2 regions of the Hyphomicrobium sp. GJ21 genome follow, and region 1 is predicted to be linked to the other one. Evidence: predicted binding sites of a transcription regulator. Region 1 holds the regulator's gene; the other holds the start of a gene.
The links. The regulator PhoB, encoded in region 1, activates phosphate uptake and scavenging genes when phosphate is short. The targets are predictions, from matches to a motif close to TGTCATNNANCTGTCAT.
Positions count from the first base shown of each region.

Region 2: a site for PhoB is predicted at 6,526-6,542, ahead of HYPGJ_RS10855 (CorA family divalent cation transporter). Genes of this name have one in related genera too.

Region 1 covers NZ_CDHO01000003.1:839,211-847,766, forward strand. Annotated here, with positions in the region: gene pstA (phosphate ABC transporter permease PstA) at 1-802, shown strand, start outside; gene pstB (phosphate ABC transporter ATP-binding protein PstB) at 799-1,587, shown strand; gene phoU (phosphate signaling complex protein PhoU) at 1,629-2,342, shown strand; gene phoB (phosphate regulon transcriptional regulator PhoB) at 2,367-3,071, shown strand; gene HYPGJ_RS12340 (zinc ABC transporter substrate-binding protein) at 3,091-4,071, opposite strand; gene HYPGJ_RS12345 (DUF1007 family protein) at 4,261-4,920, shown strand; gene HYPGJ_RS12350 (thioredoxin fold domain-containing protein) at 5,092-5,481, shown strand; gene HYPGJ_RS12355 (DUF2853 family protein) at 5,598-5,924, shown strand; gene HYPGJ_RS12360 (aminotransferase class V-fold PLP-dependent enzyme) at 5,966-7,168, opposite strand; gene HYPGJ_RS12365 (amidase) at 7,416-8,556, shown strand, end outside.
Region 2 covers NZ_CDHO01000003.1:513,846-522,401, forward strand. Annotated here, with positions in the region: gene pqqA (pyrroloquinoline quinone precursor peptide PqqA) at 1-55, shown strand, start outside; gene pqqD (pyrroloquinoline quinone biosynthesis peptide chaperone PqqD) at 118-405, shown strand; gene pqqE (pyrroloquinoline quinone biosynthesis protein PqqE) at 374-1,525, shown strand; gene HYPGJ_RS10825 (urate hydroxylase PuuD) at 1,577-2,083, shown strand; gene serC (3-phosphoserine/phosphohydroxythreonine transaminase) at 2,095-3,162, shown strand; gene HYPGJ_RS10835 (dihydroorotate oxidase) at 3,210-3,890, shown strand; gene HYPGJ_RS10840 (FmdE family protein) at 4,000-4,629, shown strand; gene HYPGJ_RS10845 (NnrS family protein) at 4,698-5,888, shown strand; gene HYPGJ_RS10850 (hypothetical protein) at 6,028-6,336, shown strand; gene HYPGJ_RS10855 (CorA family divalent cation transporter) at 6,597-8,285, shown strand.

The DNA.
Region 1 (8,556 bases):
CACCGTCTGGCTGTGCTGGGCGGCGGCAGGCTTGGGCCTCGCGATCCTCGGCATCATCCTTGCGACGCTGCTCTACAAAGGCTTCGCCGGGCTCGGCATCAATGTCTTCACCGAGATGACCCCGCCGCCAGGCAGCGACGGCGGCCTTCTGAACGCCATCGTCGGCAGCCTCATCATGACGGTCATCGGCGTCCTGATCGGAACTCCGATCGGCATTCTCGCCGGCACCTACATGGCCGAATACGGACGCTACAGCAAAGTCACGTCGTTCGTGCGCTTCATCAACGACATTCTGCTGAGCGCGCCGTCGATCGTGACGGGCCTCTTCGTTTACGAATTGCTGGTGCGCCCGATGGGACACTTCTCGGCGATCGCCGGCTCTGCCGCCCTCGCCGCGCTCGTCATCCCGACGGTCGTCCGCACGACCGAGAACATGCTGCTGCTGGTTCCGAACACGCTCCGCGAAGCGTCGTCCGCTCTCGGTCTCCCGCAGTCGCTGGTCATTCGGAAAGTTGCCTATAAGGCGGCGCGCGCCGGCATGATCACGGGCGTGCTGCTCGCGATCGCCCGCATCAGCGGCGAAACCGCACCGCTGTTGTTCACATCGCTGAACAACCAGTTCTGGTCCACCAACCTCAATGCTCCGATTGCGAGCTTGCCGGTGGTCATCTTCCAATACGCTCTGAGCCCCTACGAAGATTGGCAGCGTCTCGCCTGGACAGGCGCGCTTCTGATCACAGTCGCGGTTCTGACAATGAGTATTCTCGCACGTTGGCTAGGTTCTTCGAGGTCCCCACAATGAATGTCATGTCCAAGGACGTGGACTCCGCGCTTACGGAAAAGATTTCCGTCCGCGATCTGAAGTTCTTCTACGGGTCGTCCCTGGCCCTGAAGTCGATCTCCATGCCGCTCTACGAGCGTGAGGTGACGGCGTTCATCGGACCGTCCGGTTGCGGCAAGTCCACACTGCTGCGCGTTCTCAATCGGATGTACGATCTCTATCCGAACCAGCGCGCCGAAGGCGAAGTCCTGTTCGATGGCGAGAACATTCTCAATCCGCGCCAGGACCTGAACCTTCTTCGCTCGCGCATCGGCATGGTGTTCCAGAAGCCGACGCCGTTCCCGATGTCGATCTATGAAAACATCGCCTTCGGCGTCCGCCTTTACGAGCGCTTGCCGAAATCCGAGATCGACGCCCGCGTCGAAAGCGCGCTCGAAAAAGCCGCTCTCTGGAAAGAAGTGAAGGACAAGCTGCACAGCAGCGGCCTGAGCCTTTCCGGCGGCCAACAGCAGCGCCTTTGCATCGCGCGCACCGTCGCGATCCGTCCTGAAGTCATTCTGTTCGACGAACCGTGCTCGGCGCTCGATCCGATCTCCACGGCACGCATCGAAGAATTGATCGATGAGTTGAAGAACGAGTTCACGATCGCGATCGTTACGCACAACATGCAGCAGGCGGCCCGCGTCTCGCAGAAAACCGCATTCATGTATCTCGGCGAACTGGTCGAGTTCGGCGATACGAAAAAGCTGTTCACCAATCCCACGGACACCCGGACGCAGGACTACATCACCGGCCGCTTCGGCTAGTGACCGCTTCCAGAGGCCAACGAATTTTAGGACCGACTTAGATGAACGAACACACCGTCAAGTCATACGAAGACGAACTGAAGCTGCTCGACCGCCGCATCGCCCAGATGGGCGGCTACGCAGAAAAGCTTCTCGTCCAGGCGATGGACGCCCTCGAACGCCGCGACCCGAACCTCGCCGAAACGGCTGTTTCGAGTGACGCGATGCTCGACCAGCTCGAGCGCGAGGTGCAGGAGCAGGTCATCCTGATGATCGCCCGCCGCCAGCCGCTCGCGAACGATCTTCGCCACATCATGACGGTCCTCAAGATCGCGGGCGACCTCGAGCGCATCGGCGACCTCGCCAAGAATATCGCCAAGCGCGCGCTGGCCGTTGCTTCCGAAGCCTATCCGAAGCCGTTGATGACCGGCATGCGCCACATGACGGAAATGGTGCAGGCTCAGCTGCGCGACGTTCTCGACGCGCTCGCCACCCTCGATGCCGATAAGGCGATGAAGGTCTGGCTGAGCGATGAGCAGGTCGACGCGATGTATAATTCGCTGTTCCGCGAGCTTCTGACCTACATGATGGAAGATCCGCGCAACATCGGCCTGTGCACGCATTTCCTGTTCGGCGCCAAGAACATCGAGCGCATCGGCGATCACACCACCAACATTGCCGAGAACATTCATTACCTCGTCCACGGCGTTCCGATCGCCGATGACCGTCCGAAGGGCGACCGCACGTCGTCGACCCTGATCACGCCTCGCGAATAATCGAAGGAACCAAGGCGTAATATCATGGCCGCCAAGATCATCGTCGTCGAAGACGAAGCACCGCTCGTTGAGCTTCTGAAGTACAATCTCCAATCCGAAGGCTACGACGTCGTGCACGCAGCCGACGGCGAGGAAGCCGAACTGCTCTTGGCGGAACAGAGCTACGACCTCGCGATTCTCGATTGGATGATTCCGAAAATCTCCGGCATCGAGTTGTGCCGGAGACTTCGCAATCGCACCGAGACGCAGAACCTGCCGATCATCCTACTGACGGCGCGCGGCGAGGAAGCCGACCGTGTGCGCGGACTGACGACCGGCGCCGACGACTATGTCACCAAGCCTTTCTCGGTTCAGGAGCTGATGGCGCGGATCAAGGCGCTTCTTCGCCGTGCCGCTCCCGAGCGCATGAGCGACATCCTCGTCTCCGGCGAAATCGTCATGGATCGCGGCGCCCACAAGGTCACCCGCGGCGCACGCGAAGTTCGCCTCGGCCCCACCGAATACCGGATGCTCGAAGTCTTCATGGAGAGCCCGCGCCGGGTACTCTCGCGAAATCAGCTTCTCGACCGCGTCTGGGGCCAGTCGTCCGAAGTCGACGAGCGCACGGTCGACGTCCACATCGGACGTTTGAGGAAATCGCTGATCCGCGGCAACGAAAGTGATCCGATCCGCACGGTTCGCGGCGCGGGTTACGTCTTCGACGGCCGCGAGGCCGAAGCGCCGGTCTGACGCCGCGCCGCCAGCAGCGTCAGCTTTCCGCGTCGAGGCAGCGCGCGATATTGCGCGCCAGCCCATGCATCAGATCGAAATAGAGATCGGGGCCAGGCGTCAGCATCAGCCCTTCGGCGTCGAGCGTTCCCGAACGCGCCTTTGTTGCTTCCGTCACAGCGCTGATGAGCTTCGGCTGGAAGTCCGGCTCGCTGAACACGCAGACGGCACCGAGCGAGACGATCTTGCGCCGAACTTCCGTCAGACGCCGCGCGCTTGGCGGAATGTCCGGGCTGACGGTGATCGAACCGACGGCGTTCAGCCCGTAGCGATGCTCGAAGTACTGCGTCGCATCGTGAAACACGATGAAGGGTTTATCCCGCGCGCGACTGAGCTCTGTCGTGATGTCCTGGTTCAACGCATCGAGACGCCGATCGAGCGCCGCGGCGTTGGCGGCGAGCCTGGCGGCATGCTCCGGATAACGCGCCGAAAGCGCATGCGTCACACTCGCCACGATCGCCTTGGCGTTGCGCGGATCGAGCCAGATATGACCGTCCTTGCCACCCTCCTCATCATCGTGACCGTCATGTGCTTTGACGTCCGCGTGCTCTTCGTCGATCGCGTGCATATGGACGTGCGGCTCGAACGTTCCGCCGCGCCGTTGATCCAGCAGCGTAATGCCAGGCGCGTCCGCGAGCGTCACCACGTTGACGCTCGGCGGCAGAGTTTCCACGATCTTATGCGTGAAGGGTTCCAGTCCGTCTGACGTACGGATGAAAATATCGGCATCGTTGATCGCGCGCGCCGTTGAGGGTCTGAGCGTAAACGTGTGCGGCGACGCCGCGCCGTCAACGAGCAGCACCGGCACGCCGACACCCGCCATGACCTCGCTGACAAGCGCATGGATCGGTTTGATGGTGACGACGACCTTCGGCGTCTCCGCGGCCGCTCCGGCGCCGGAAAAGACGGCTGCCAGCAGTATGAAGCCGGCTCCGACGCGCGCGGGACTGAATTTTGCCATCGAAACCCTGTCGAATGCTATAAACATCGTATAATATAACAAGCCGAATAAAACGCCCACAAGCCAAAACACGTGCACACCATCGGCTGATGATTGATCCCGGTGTCGCATTGTCGCCACGTTCGCAATGCGACGGTAAAGGGCGGCGCCGAAGCGTCGTCACGTTGCGGCAGGATACGAGGTCGGCGAGTGATTTTAAGCAATAAACGGATCAGCGTGCTTTTCGCTCTCGCAGCCTGGCTGATACTGCCGGCAGCGGCGTCGGCTCATCCGCATATGTGGATCACTTACGAGATGACCGTCGAATACGATAAGGGCATGGTCACCGGCGTCGACCATATCTGGTCGTTCGACGACGCTTACGCGGTCATGGCGCTCGAAGGTCTCGATACCAACAACGACGGCAAATACGATCAGGCAGAGCTTGAGCCGCTGTTGAAGGTCAACATGGATGGCCTCAAAGACTTCAACTATTTCACCGTCGCAAAGCTCGGCAGCGAGACGCTGCAGTTTTCACCACCCGAGAATGCCCGTCTCGAATACACGAACAAGGTTTTGAAGCTTCACTTCCACCTGTCGCTCGTGAAGCCCGTGTTCTCCGATGCACAGGGTCTGACGATCGCCGTTTTCGATCCGTCCTATTTCATCGCCTTCGAGCCGGAAGCGACCGATGCGGTGAAGCTCGCGGCCGCTCCCGCAGGATGCAGCGCGACGCTGATCGACCCCGAAGCTGAAAAGACCGACGCGCAATCGCAAAAGCTCGGCGACGCGATCGCGCAGCAGTTCGGCGGGGCCGCTATCGGATTTGGCTCCTACAAAACCGTGGCGCTCAACTGCAAGAAATCATAGTTGCCGAGGAAACCAGCGCGCCACGTCACGCTTATTCCTCTATGGCCGGACCACGAAAATCGCTGCCGTTTCATTTTGAGACAGCGATTAACTAGCTCTTTAATTTTTGCCGTCGCCCGGCCCGATTAGATTTAAATTTGAAGCATCGCGGTTCGTACAACGGATTACGCCATGCGCAGATTACTCGTTGGCTTTTTCTTTGCGCTCCTGATGAGCCTGCCTCTCGGAGCATCACGCGCCGACCTCGACATCGCCAGCACGCCGTCGAACGTCGATTTCGAATTGGTCGTCGTCGAAGCCGATGGCTGCATTTACTGCAGGCTCTTCAGACGCGACGTGCTTCCGGCCTACGAAGCCTCCAAGCAGGGCAAGGACGCGCCGGTGCGCTTCCTCGACGTCAACGACATCGAAACCGCCCGTCTCGATCTGAAGTCGACCGTCGATGTCGTCCCGACATTCGTGATTGTGAAGTCGCAGCATGAAGTCGGGCGGATCTCAGGATACATGGGGCCTGAGAACTTCTTTCATTCGATCAAGTATCTGATCGCCTCGGCGCCTTGAGCTTACACCGAGCGCGCATCCCGCAATTCGCTGCGAAGTGCTTGAGAGCGCACGATCTTTCCTCTATTTGACTAAACTGTCGCACCCCTGGTGGAACAGTCAGAAGGAAGGTCGATATGAGCGTCAATTATGCCGATGACATCAAGCGCTATCAGCCGAACGTCGACGAGAAAGCCGTTGCGGCGATCGTCAAGCACCTCGGCATCGCCCTGAAAAGCGCCGACGCATCGCTCGTCTCGTGCTCGAGCAAGGACGAACTCGCGACGGTGCGCGAAAGCTGGCTGAAGAAGAAGCTCGGCCTGACGGACGACGATGCCAAGCTCGACAAGGTCATCGCCGACGTTTGCGCGACGATGAAGGCGGAGACGCGCAAGAGCCGCGTCACGTTCTATTATCTCATCGCCGAAAAGACCGGCAAACTCGCCAGCCTCGCTGGGGCGTAATCACGTCCCCAGCGCACCGGCACAATGTAAAGAGAGCAGTGTCAGGCCGCGACGGCCTTGGCCTGCTCCGCCGTCTCCGCGATGTAGCTCATCGCCGCCTGAACGCCGCCTTTCTTGTAGGGCACGCCCGCCAACTCGAAGCCCATTTCGACGCCCGTCAACGCACCGAGAACCGTCAGCTCGTTGGTGTCGCCGAGATGGCCGATGCGGAACGCCTTGCCCGCAAGCCTGTTGAGGCCGGTGCCGAGCGACATGTTGAAATTGTCGAGCACGATTTTGCGGTAGGCGTCGGCGTTATGCCCTTCCGGCATGATCACGGTGGTCACCGCAGGCGAATAGTACTTGGCCTCGCGGCACTGCGTTTCGAAGCCCCAGGCGGCAACCGCCCGGCGCGTCGCTTCCGCAAGACGCTCGTGCCGTACGAACACGTTCTCGAGCCCTTCCTCGTGGATCATGTCGATCGCTTCGGCGAGGCCATAGAGCAGGCCGGTCGCCGGAGTGTACGGGAAGAAGCCGTTCGAATTGTTCGCCAGCATATCGCTCCACGAGAAATACGAGGTGCGAAGCCCGGCCTTTTTCGACGCCTCGAGCGCCTTGGCGCTGATGGCGGTGAACGACAGGCCCGGCGGCAGCATCATGCCCTTCTGCGAACCCGAAACCGTAACGTCGATTCCCCATTCGTCGTGCCGGAGATCGGCGCATACGAGACCGGAGATGCTGTCCGTCATCAGCAGCGCGGGATGCTGCAGGGCGTCGAGCGCCTTGCGCACTTCATCGACCCGCGTCAGGCAGCCCGTCGACGTTTCGTTATGCACGACGCAGACGGCCTTGATCTTGTGACCCTTGTCCGCCTTGAGCGCCTTTTCGATCAGGTTCGCGTCGGCGCCGATGCGCCAGTCGGTCGGAATGACTTCCGTTTCGAGTCCGAGCCGCGCAGCCATCGCTGCCCACAGCACGGCGAACTGACCCGTCTCGCACATCAACACCTTGTCGCCGGGCGACAGCGTATTGGTCAGCGCCGCTTCCCATGCGCCGGTGCCGGACGACGGATAGATGATGACGTGGCTCTGCGTCTTGAAAAGGCTTTTGATGCCCGAGAGCACACGGCGGCCGAGCTGCTGAAACTCAAGACCGCGATGATCGAGCATCTGACGCGACATGGCCGCCAAAACCCGTTCCGGAACGGGCGTCGGTCCAGGAATCTGCAAGAAATGTCTGCCGGGGCTGCGAGGCTCTCTCGTCATTGTCGTCCTCAAAAAAAGTGGGAATGCGTTGTTGGGTGTCCTAGTACGCCCGTCTGCCGGATACAATTGGCAGAAATGCCCAACTGGCCCCTGGCACGGCGCTTTTTGTCTCGGCTGGCTATAAGCCGCGAAAAAACGCTTCCTCTCACGCACAAGGCAAGAAGCCGGCCGCTACCTTGCAACTTTTCGAGCCCTGGCGCATCAAACGGCGACCTGGCGTCTACCGGTTTGTGGGGAAGCGGTGCACATGAACCATACACTTTTTGCAGCCCGTACGGCGAGCGAGGCGAAACGGCTGCTCGATTCAGGTCAGCTGACCTCCGAAGCTCTTGTTTCGTCTTGCCTTGCGCGAATATCGGACCGCGACGCTGCGGTCGGCGCCTGGACGACGGTCAATGCTCAGCAGGCGCTCGAAGCCGCACGCGCGAGCGACAAGCTGCGCGCCTCCGGTGCATCTCTGCCGCCGTTGTCCGGCATTCCCGTCGGCGTCAAGGACGTCATCGACACCAAGGACTTTCCGACCGAGTACGGCTCCGAAGTCTTTGCCGGACGTCAGCCCGATACGGATGCTGTCCTCGTGACGCAGCTGAAAGCGGCGGGCGCAATCGTTCTCGGCAAAACGGTCACGACCGAGCTTGCGTTCTTCGGGCCGGGCAAAACACGTAACCCGCACGATCCGGGGCGAACACCCGGCGGATCGTCGTCGGGCTCGGCTGCTGCCGTCGCCGATGGCCAAGTGCCGCTCGCGCTCGGAACGCAGACCGCTGGCTCGACGATCCGCCCGGCATCCTATTGCGGTGTGATCGGCTTCAAACCGACGTTCGGATACACCTCGCGCACGGGCGTGCTCGCGCAATCGGCGCCCCTTGATACGATCGGCGGCTACGCACGCTCGATCGAAGACATCGCGCTTCTGTTCGACGCCATGAGCGCGTTCGATGCGGGCGACACCGACATGCAGCCCGGCGAGAAACCGTCGCTCGTTGCCGCCCTCGCCGAACCCGGCCCACGCGTTCCGAGATTTGCCTTCATCAAAACGCCGGCATGGCCGCAGGCCGAACCCGCAACGCGCGCCGCGTTCGAAGACTTCGCCGGCAGCTTCGGAGCCCGCGCCGAGATCGTCGAAACGATTCTGCCGCCGGAATTCGAAGGCATTCTTCGCCTGCCGCAGATCGTGCAGTTCTACGACATCGCACGCAACTACGGCCCAATCGCCGACGCCAATCCGGATCGCATGTCCGGCAAACTGAAAGAAATCATCGCCGAGGGCCGCACGTTCTCATCCGCCGATTACGCCGCCGCCCGCGCCGATCAGGACAGCCTGTATGAAATCCTGAAGCCCGCGATCGCCGATTACGATGCGATCCTGACGCCCGCCGCCACGGGCC
Region 2 (8,556 bases), 330 kb from region 1:
ATACTGCGATCTGCGTCTCGGATTCGAAGTCACGGCCTACATCTACGTTCGGTAGCGCAGTGCACGGGAGGCTGGGCTTTCTGTCGGCCTGGTCTCCCGGCGCATCGGAGAGAACACATGGAACCCGACCGGCAGCTCCAAACGTCGGACGTTGTGGAGTTGAATCCCAATTTTCATTTTCGTTGGGAGGAGCCGCAACAAGCCAACGTACTTCTCTACCCTGAAGGCATCGTCAAGCTCAACGAGACGGCAGCGGCGATTCTGGAAGCCTGCACAGGTGGCCAATCCATCGCGGTTGGCGTTGCAGAACTCGCCGAACGCTACGGCAAAGCCGATCTCACCGCCGACGCATTGAAATTTTTGGAGGTTGCGCATGCCAAAGGATGGATCCGGATTAAGTCTTGATGGCCTTGGCCTGCCGCTCTGGCTCGTGCTTGAGCTGACGTACAAATGCCCGCTGAAATGCCCCTGGTGCAGCAACCCCGTCGATTTCGATCAATACCGCAACGAACTCTCGACCGAAGAATGGAAGAAGGTTCTCCGCGCAGGCCGCCGCCTCGGATCGCTGCAATTGGGCTTCACCGGCGGCGAGCCCATGCTCCGCAACGATCTCGAGGAACTCGTCGCTGAAGCTGACAGCCTCGGCTATTACACGAACCTCATCACATCGGGCGTCGGACTGAACAAGGACCGCCTTCGTGCTTTGAAGAAGGCCGGACTGAAACAGGTCCAGCTCAGTATTCAGTCGAACGATCGCCAACACAGCACAAAACTCGTCGGCGTCGACGTGCTCGACCACAAGATCGATATCGCACGCTCCATCAAGACCGAAGGCTTTCCGATGGTGCTGAACGTCCCCGTCAGCCGCTTCAACATCGAACGTACCGAGGCTCTGATCGACCTCGCAGTCGATCTCGGAGTTGAGTATCTCGAGTTCGCCAATCTCCAATACTACAATTGGGCCCTGCTCAACCGCGCGGAACTTCTGCCGACGCGTGAGCAGCTGGCGAAGTCGGAAGCAGCCGTCAACGCCGCCCGCGCGCGGCTCGGCAAAAAGCTGACGATCTTCTTCGTCGTTCCTGACTATTACGATGACCGTCCGAAAGCCTGCATGAACGGCTGGGGCGCCGTGCATCTGACAATCGCGCCGGATGGCACCGCGCTGCCCTGCCAGGAAGCGCGGCTGATCAAAGGCATCGAATTTCCGAGCGTACGCGATCACGAACTCGACTGGATCTGGCACAAGTCCCCGGCATTCAACAAGTTCCGCGGCGACTCGTGGATGTCGGAGCCGTGCCGAAGCTGCAGCGAAAAGGAAAAGGACTTCGGCGGCTGCCGCTGCCAGGCGTTCCTGTTCACAGGTGATGCAGCAAACACCGACCCTGTCTGCTCCAAATCGTCCCACAGGCACCTGATCGACAATCTCATCGCACGCGCCGAACAGCGCGGCATCCCCGAGACGGCGTGCGACGGCACGTTGAAAATGCGCGAGACGAAGCGCCGCCAGCGCTCGGAGGCTCAGTGATGCACCGCCCCTCGGTCGATCATCATCAGGCTTTGCGCGGGACCGCATAGAATGGACATCGCACTGCTCGATCTCGCGGCACGTGTGCTTCACGTTGCCGGCGTGATCATCTGGGTCGGCCACAACTGGGTCAACGTTGTGCAAATTCCAAAGTTTCGCCGCGTGCTTCCCGACGCGCCACAAGAGGCCGTGAAAGGCGTATTCATGGCTGCATCAAAACGCGAGCACGGAATATTCCGCCACGCCTCGCTGGTCGTACTCGCAACCGGCCTTTTTATGCTGTGGCGGCGGGGAGATTTCGTGGAGGCACTATCGCTTTCAGGATCGTCGGCAATCATCGGTCTCGGAGCTTGGACCGGCACGCTCATGGTCTCGAACCTGTGGTTCGTCCTCTGGCCGCATCAGAAAAAAGTCCTCGGCTTCATTGAGGCATCGACGGAGGAGCGCCTGCGCTGCGCCCGCATCACCTTTCTCTCGTCCCGCGTGAATACGGTTCTATCCATGATGACGCTCTTTCTCATGATCGCGGGAGCGCACGGCGGCATCCCACCCGGCTGAGCAGGAGTGAGATGCGTTTCAGCTTTGCCTCCGCGTCGTCCAAGCTCCCACCGCCGGTGCTTGCAGAACTCACCGCGGATATCGCCGAATGGCGAACAAGCTGCATGTCGGCGCTCGAGTTGCCGTTCAACGGAAGCGATTTCGCCGACATCCTGTCCGAAGCCGAGCATGAGCTGAGATCACTTCTCCAGCTTCCGCAGAGCTACAAGGTTCTCTTTCTTCAGGGCGGCGCCTCGACACAATTCGCAGCCTTGCCGATGAACCTCGCAGCCGAGCATCAACCTTGTGATTATGTGCTGTCAGGCCACTGGTCGCGCCGCGCAATCGAAGTCGCATCAGATTGGCGCGATGTCCGCACCATTGTATCCGAACGCGACGGCTTCCTGCCCGACCCCGCATCGTGGCGCCGGTCGCCCGGCGCAGCGTATTGCCACGTCACCAGCACCGAAACCGCCGAAGGGTTGCAGTATCACGAGTTTCCGGAGACGTCGGGAGTTCCCCTGATCGCCGACATGACAGCGGACTTTCTCACACGTCCCCTCCCGATCGAGCGCTTCGGACTTGTCTACGCAAGCGCACAAAAAAACCTCGGCGCCGCGGGTTTGACGATCGTGATCGTAGACGAGAACCTTCTCGGCAAATCGAAGCGCAAAGTTCCACCCCCGCTCGACTACGCGCACCAGGCCTCAGCAAACTCGAAGGTCAACACTCCGCCAACGTTCGCGATCGTCGTGGCGCTCCGAATGTTGCATTGGCTCCGTCAGGAAGGCGGGCTCGATGCCGCCGCCGCGAAGAACCTCGCCAAAAGCAAAGAGCTTTACGCCGTGATCGACGAAAGCGATTTCTATCGCTGTTTCGCTAGCCCTCGCGATCGCTCGACAATCAGCATCTGCTTTCACCTTCCCGATCCGAAGCTCGATCAATTGTTCCTCGATGAAGCCGAACAAATTGGCCTCATGCACCTCAAGGGTCATCCCAACGTCGGCGGCATCCGCGCCTGTCTCTACAATGGCGTGACGGCGGACGCAGCGTCGGCGCTCGCGAATTTCATGTCCGATTTCAAGCGCCGCCGAGGATGACAAGCATCCGGCCATCATTGTCAACGCGATCAGCGCCGGTGGAAGCGATGGGCTTGCACTTCCCCAATCCCATTGGATTAGCCGCAGGGATCGATCGCACTGGGGAACACGCTCCATCGCTTCTTGGCTCAGGCTTCGGCCACGTCGAAATCGGCACCATAAATTCTGAAACAGGATTGGTCGCGCCGCTCCGGCACTCCGCCAACGGTGCTCGCCTCGGCATCAATATCGGCAGCCTGCGACCCGGCCTTGACGATCTCGTCATCGCAGACTTCGAGACACGCCTGAGGCAGGCATCACCCATCGCCGACTACGTCGTCGCAAATCTCACCGCGCCGGCAATGCAGAGAAGTGGAAATTCTCTGCGTGTCGAACAGCTCGTAAGGCGCCTGAGCAAAGTCCGTGACGAAATTTCCGAAGCTCGCGGAAGGCGAACACCACTTCTCGTCAAGCTCGACGGCGGCGCGATCGGCAATCCGATCCCAGCAGCCGTGACAGCAGCGCGCGTGTATGGCCTCGACGGCATCGTTCTCGTATCGGATCGCCTGCGACGCATTGAAGAGATCAGCAATCACATGGCCGCGCTGACCCTGATATCCGTCGGCGGCATCCAAACGGCTGCAGACATTCGCACACGCCTCGTCGCCGGAGCATCGCTGGTCCAGATTCACCGCGCATTCGCCGACGGCGGAAAGCAACTGCTTCTCCGGATGCTCGCCGAGCTCTGAAGCCCTGACACATCGTCAACTCATATTGATGTGCAGCAAATGGGTGCCCCTCCGACATCCCTATCGTTCTTGAAATCTTCACCGGAGCGCGTACGCAAAGAGGTTCGCCATGAGCTTTCCCGACTTCTTCGATAAGGTGCCAGCGATTTCGCTGCGCGAGCCGTTGGCCGTTTTCCTCGGCGCTTCGACGACCGGCGAGATCACCTACACGTACGCCGACGCCGTTAAGCTCGCCGGTCACTCCTGCCCGACCGTTGCCGCCGCCTACCTCATGGTGCGCGAGGGCCTGCGCTATCTATACGGCGATGATCTCCCCGAGCGCGGCGGCATCGAAGTGTACATGCGCGACGGACGCGAGAGCGGAACAACCGGAGTAACCGCATCCGTCGCGACACTGCTGACCGGCGCGGCATCAGAAACGGGATTCGGAGGCATCGGCGAAAGGCAACGGTTCGGCCGTCGCAACCTGCTCCAATTCGATGCCGATATCGATGGTGTCCTCGCACTCAGGCGGCGCGATACGGGACGCGGCGTTAGTCTCGATTTCAATGGGGCACGTGTTCCGCCCGATCCCGGCATGAGAACATTATTCCCAGACGCCGTGTCAGGTCGCGCAGACGAAAGCCAGCAGAAGCGTTTCGCACAGCTCTGGCAAGATCGCGTCGCCCGCATCCTGCTCGATCACGCTGACGATCCCGAACTTGTACGCGCCAGAGCGTGGGCTACCGCATCTAGCTGACAATGCGCTTAGTACGTCGTACACCGCCACGGTTCGCGCTGCGCCAGCGAAGATGCTAGAGTCGATCCATGAAGACGACCGCACAGATTCTGCGCGACTACCGCGGCCCTGCGCTCTTCAGTTTCGGATTTCGTCCCTTCTTTCTTCTCGCCTCGATCTGGGCGGCGCTTTCGGTGCCGTTGTGGTTGCTGTCCTATCTCGCAGCCGGTGACACGGCAGCGGCGATCTTCACGCACGACTGGCACGTCCACGAAATGCTGTTCGGTTACACGGCGGCGGTCATCGTCGGTTACATGACGATCGCCGGAGCAAACTGGACGGGACACTATCCCGTTGCAGGCCGGCCCATCGTCGTGCTCGTCGCCATTTGGATTGCCGGACGCGCCGCGATGCTGGCCTATCCGATGCTCGGTCTCGCAGCCGCTATCGTCGACTCGGCCTTTCTCGTCCTGTTTTCACTTGCGCTCTGGCGCGAACTTCTCGCCGCGACGAACTCGCGTGTCGTTGCTCCCACCGTCGTCATAACGCTGCTCGCGATCGCCAACATCGCGTTCCACGCACGCACGATCTTCCCCGGCATCGGCCCCGTGTCGGAGCGCATGACGATCGGCCTTATCACGTTCCTCATCGCGCTGATGGGCGGACGTCTCCTGCCGAGCTTCACGCGAAACTGGCTAGCGCAGCGGAAGATCACATCGCAGCCTGCACCCTACGGGCGTTTCGATATGTTATCGCTCGTCGCAACTGCTGCAGGACTCGCGGTGTGGGTTGCCTCGCCGGACTCGCGCCTCAGCGGCACGCTGTTGCTGATCGCGGGTCTCGGACTACTGATCCGCCTGGCGCGCTGGAGAGGATGGATTGCCGCGCGCGACGGCATGGTTCTGATCCTGCACCTCGCCTATTTCTGGTGCGCGCTTGGCGTCGCCATGCTCGGCGCATCGGTGCTGTTTCCGGCTGACATACCTGCGACGGCCGCAATCCATGCGCTGACCACCGGCGCGATCGGCGTCATGACTCTCGCCATGATGACCCGCACGACGCTCAGCCACACAGGCCGCGAGCGCCGTGCCGACCGTCCGACGCTGCTGATCTATTGTTTCGCAAATCTCGCAGCGTTGATGCGCACGCTCGCACCGTTGATCGCATCGGCGTATTCCGAACTATTGCTGCTATCCGCGATCTTCTGGTCGTTGGCGTTCGCCGTCTTCGCGTTGAATTATGGCCCGATGCTCACAAAAGCGTGGCATCGCGCATCCTAGGTCTTGAACGATCAAAAAAGCGCGATCCGCAAGCGACGTTCACAAACCCCTCTATTGCGCTGCAACTTAGTTTCGCGGGAACTTTCACCTGCGCGCGGCCGTACCTCTGTTAGCTTCAAAAACAGCCCGAGGATTTACTATGCTTGGAAAACACGGAATCGTCGCCTTGACCGGCGTGGCAGGCGCACTGCTGATCGGCGCGACTGTAGCATCCGCTGCAGACGCACCGTCCTCGACATCTCAACCTTCGGCGTCTTCCTCCAGCACCACACCATCGGCGGCTGGCGGTGAAGTCAACACCGAGCCCGGAAGCCAAGGCAAAACGTCGGATCGCACCCCCGGCAAACGCGATCCTGAGCGCACGCCGAACGCCAGCTCGACCGGCAACACGGGTACGGACGCCGGGCAGACGCACGAAGGAACGTCGGACCGTTCTCCGCAGAAATAAGATTGGCTTGAGGCGGGATCGGACCCTCGATCTCGCCTCTACAGCCGTCACGGGACTGCTGCTTGCTCCTTCCGTTATCGCGACGGAAAGCAAAGCAGCAGATCTTTTTCCCTTCCCGCCAGCTCTGATGTATATTTCAAGGCGCAGAGCCTGCATCGTCTGCAGGCTGTTTTGAAGTTGCTCGATCCCTGTCACGGTACTGTCGCAGAAGCGACATACGGGTTGCCCCGATTTGACCTCGCTGCCATCCGGGTGGGCCGATGCTGGACGAAGTACGAACTGCCGACCAAATCCGACTGGACGCGCAGCAAGGCGTTGCGGAAAAGCGCATTCAGACGTTTCGCCAGATTCTGCTCTGGCCCATCCAACTCGTTCCCGAAAACAACACCACGATCGTAGAGGACTACGCCGCAATCCTGGAGACGCTCGGCCCAGACAATCCCTGGTATGAAATCGCCGACGAATTCACGGGCGACCCCAAAGATTTCCAGCAGCGTCACTACAGCGAATTCGTGACGTTCCTGCCGCCCGTGCAGCGGCTGCTCTACGGCAGCGGCCGCGGCAAACCGGGATCGGTCTGCGCCGAAAGCCCGATCAAAGCCTTCCGCCGAAGCGACGTTGCCAAAATCCGCATCACGCTCAGCGCAGGCGCAGCCCCACTTGAACTCGACGTAACGCACATCGATCTCTACTTCTTCTACGAGATCGACGTCGCGATACTCGCATTCGAGGTCCACGCCAGCGATCTTCCTCTTGTCACCGTGCAAGATCTGATGTTCCGGCTTGGCCGAACCTATCCCGCGTACTGGGAGGAAAACGGCTCCGGCGGACACTGCCCCGACAAGGTCGAATTCATCGGCAACGACGGCGGCGTCCTCGCAGTTTCAGACCACAACGATCAAGCGAAATTCCTCGCGCAGGTCTGTTTGAAGCGTGCAGCGCGCGTCGCTTCGCACTGGCAATTCCTGCTGCACCCTTTGGTGCCGCACCATTCGGATCTCCCCGGACAGATCCGTTACAAACAGCTCGAATATTCCCGCATGCCGCAGATGGATTTCCTAGCGGCAAGCGCCGGAACGGCACTGACGCGCGCCGATTACGTTCGGCTCGCCTTTGCCTCAGGCCCCGGCAGCTGCGATGAGCTTCCTTTCTCGGAAAGCCATCTCTCCAGTTTCGAATCCGCCTTTTGCTACGATCGCTATTACGGACAGCACAACGGCGTCGAATGGCCGGAAAGCCGCTACATGTCTTGCGGGCACACGCTCGTCGTCACCGGCAACGCCGACAATCCGTTTTTCACCGACATCAATCACGGCTGCCAGAACAGTTTCCGGCACGAGCATTTTCTCGTCTTTTTGCTCGCGCATTTTCACAAAGCCGCGCTGCTCATGTTTTCCGACCAGCTCACCGAAGCCATGAGCCGCCTCGATGCGCACGACAAATCAGCCGTTCTGTCCTTCCGGATGGCATCGCGCCGAGCGCTGGAAACATTCCTCCGCTTTACCCATCGCTACTGGTTCCACTCCGTCAGCAATCAGACGCAAGCGCGAGAACTCTTCACGCTCTGCCGCTCGCAGCTCGAGCTTGACCGTCTCTATGACGACATTCGTCAGGAGATTCAGGAAATGAGCGAATTTCTCGAAAACGAAGCGTTGCGCCGGCAGAACGATACGATGACGAGATTGACCGTCGTGACGACGCTCGGCTTGATTGGCACGACGGTGACCGGCTTCCTGGGCATGAACGTCCTGGCTTGGGCCGATGAGCCTCTGCCCTGGCGGATCTGGGCATTCCTCGCCGTGCTCATCCCGACCATCCTGCTGACGCTACTGACGATCGTGAATTCCCGGTCGCTTTCAAATTTCATGGAACGTCTGTCCGATACGGAGCGTACTAAGAACGTCCGTCCGAAACGCCAGAAACGAGCACCGCTCCCTCGCAACGACTGAAGAACGGATTCCGTCGTTTCTCGCGGCGCGCGTTCTGCGGGTGGGCGATGAGCGTCTCGCCTGAGCGAAGCCTGCAACCGCCACGCTACCACTGCGTTTTATTTCTGAGATTTCAGCGCGAACGTGTTCGCCACCGATCGCACCGCTTCATTCAAGTCCGGAACGAGCCATATGATGTAAACGGAGTTACGCAATGCCAACCAGCGAAGCGTTTCCTGTCATCTTCTTCATGCTCAGCTTCTACGCATTTGCAATCGCGCTGCTCTACGCA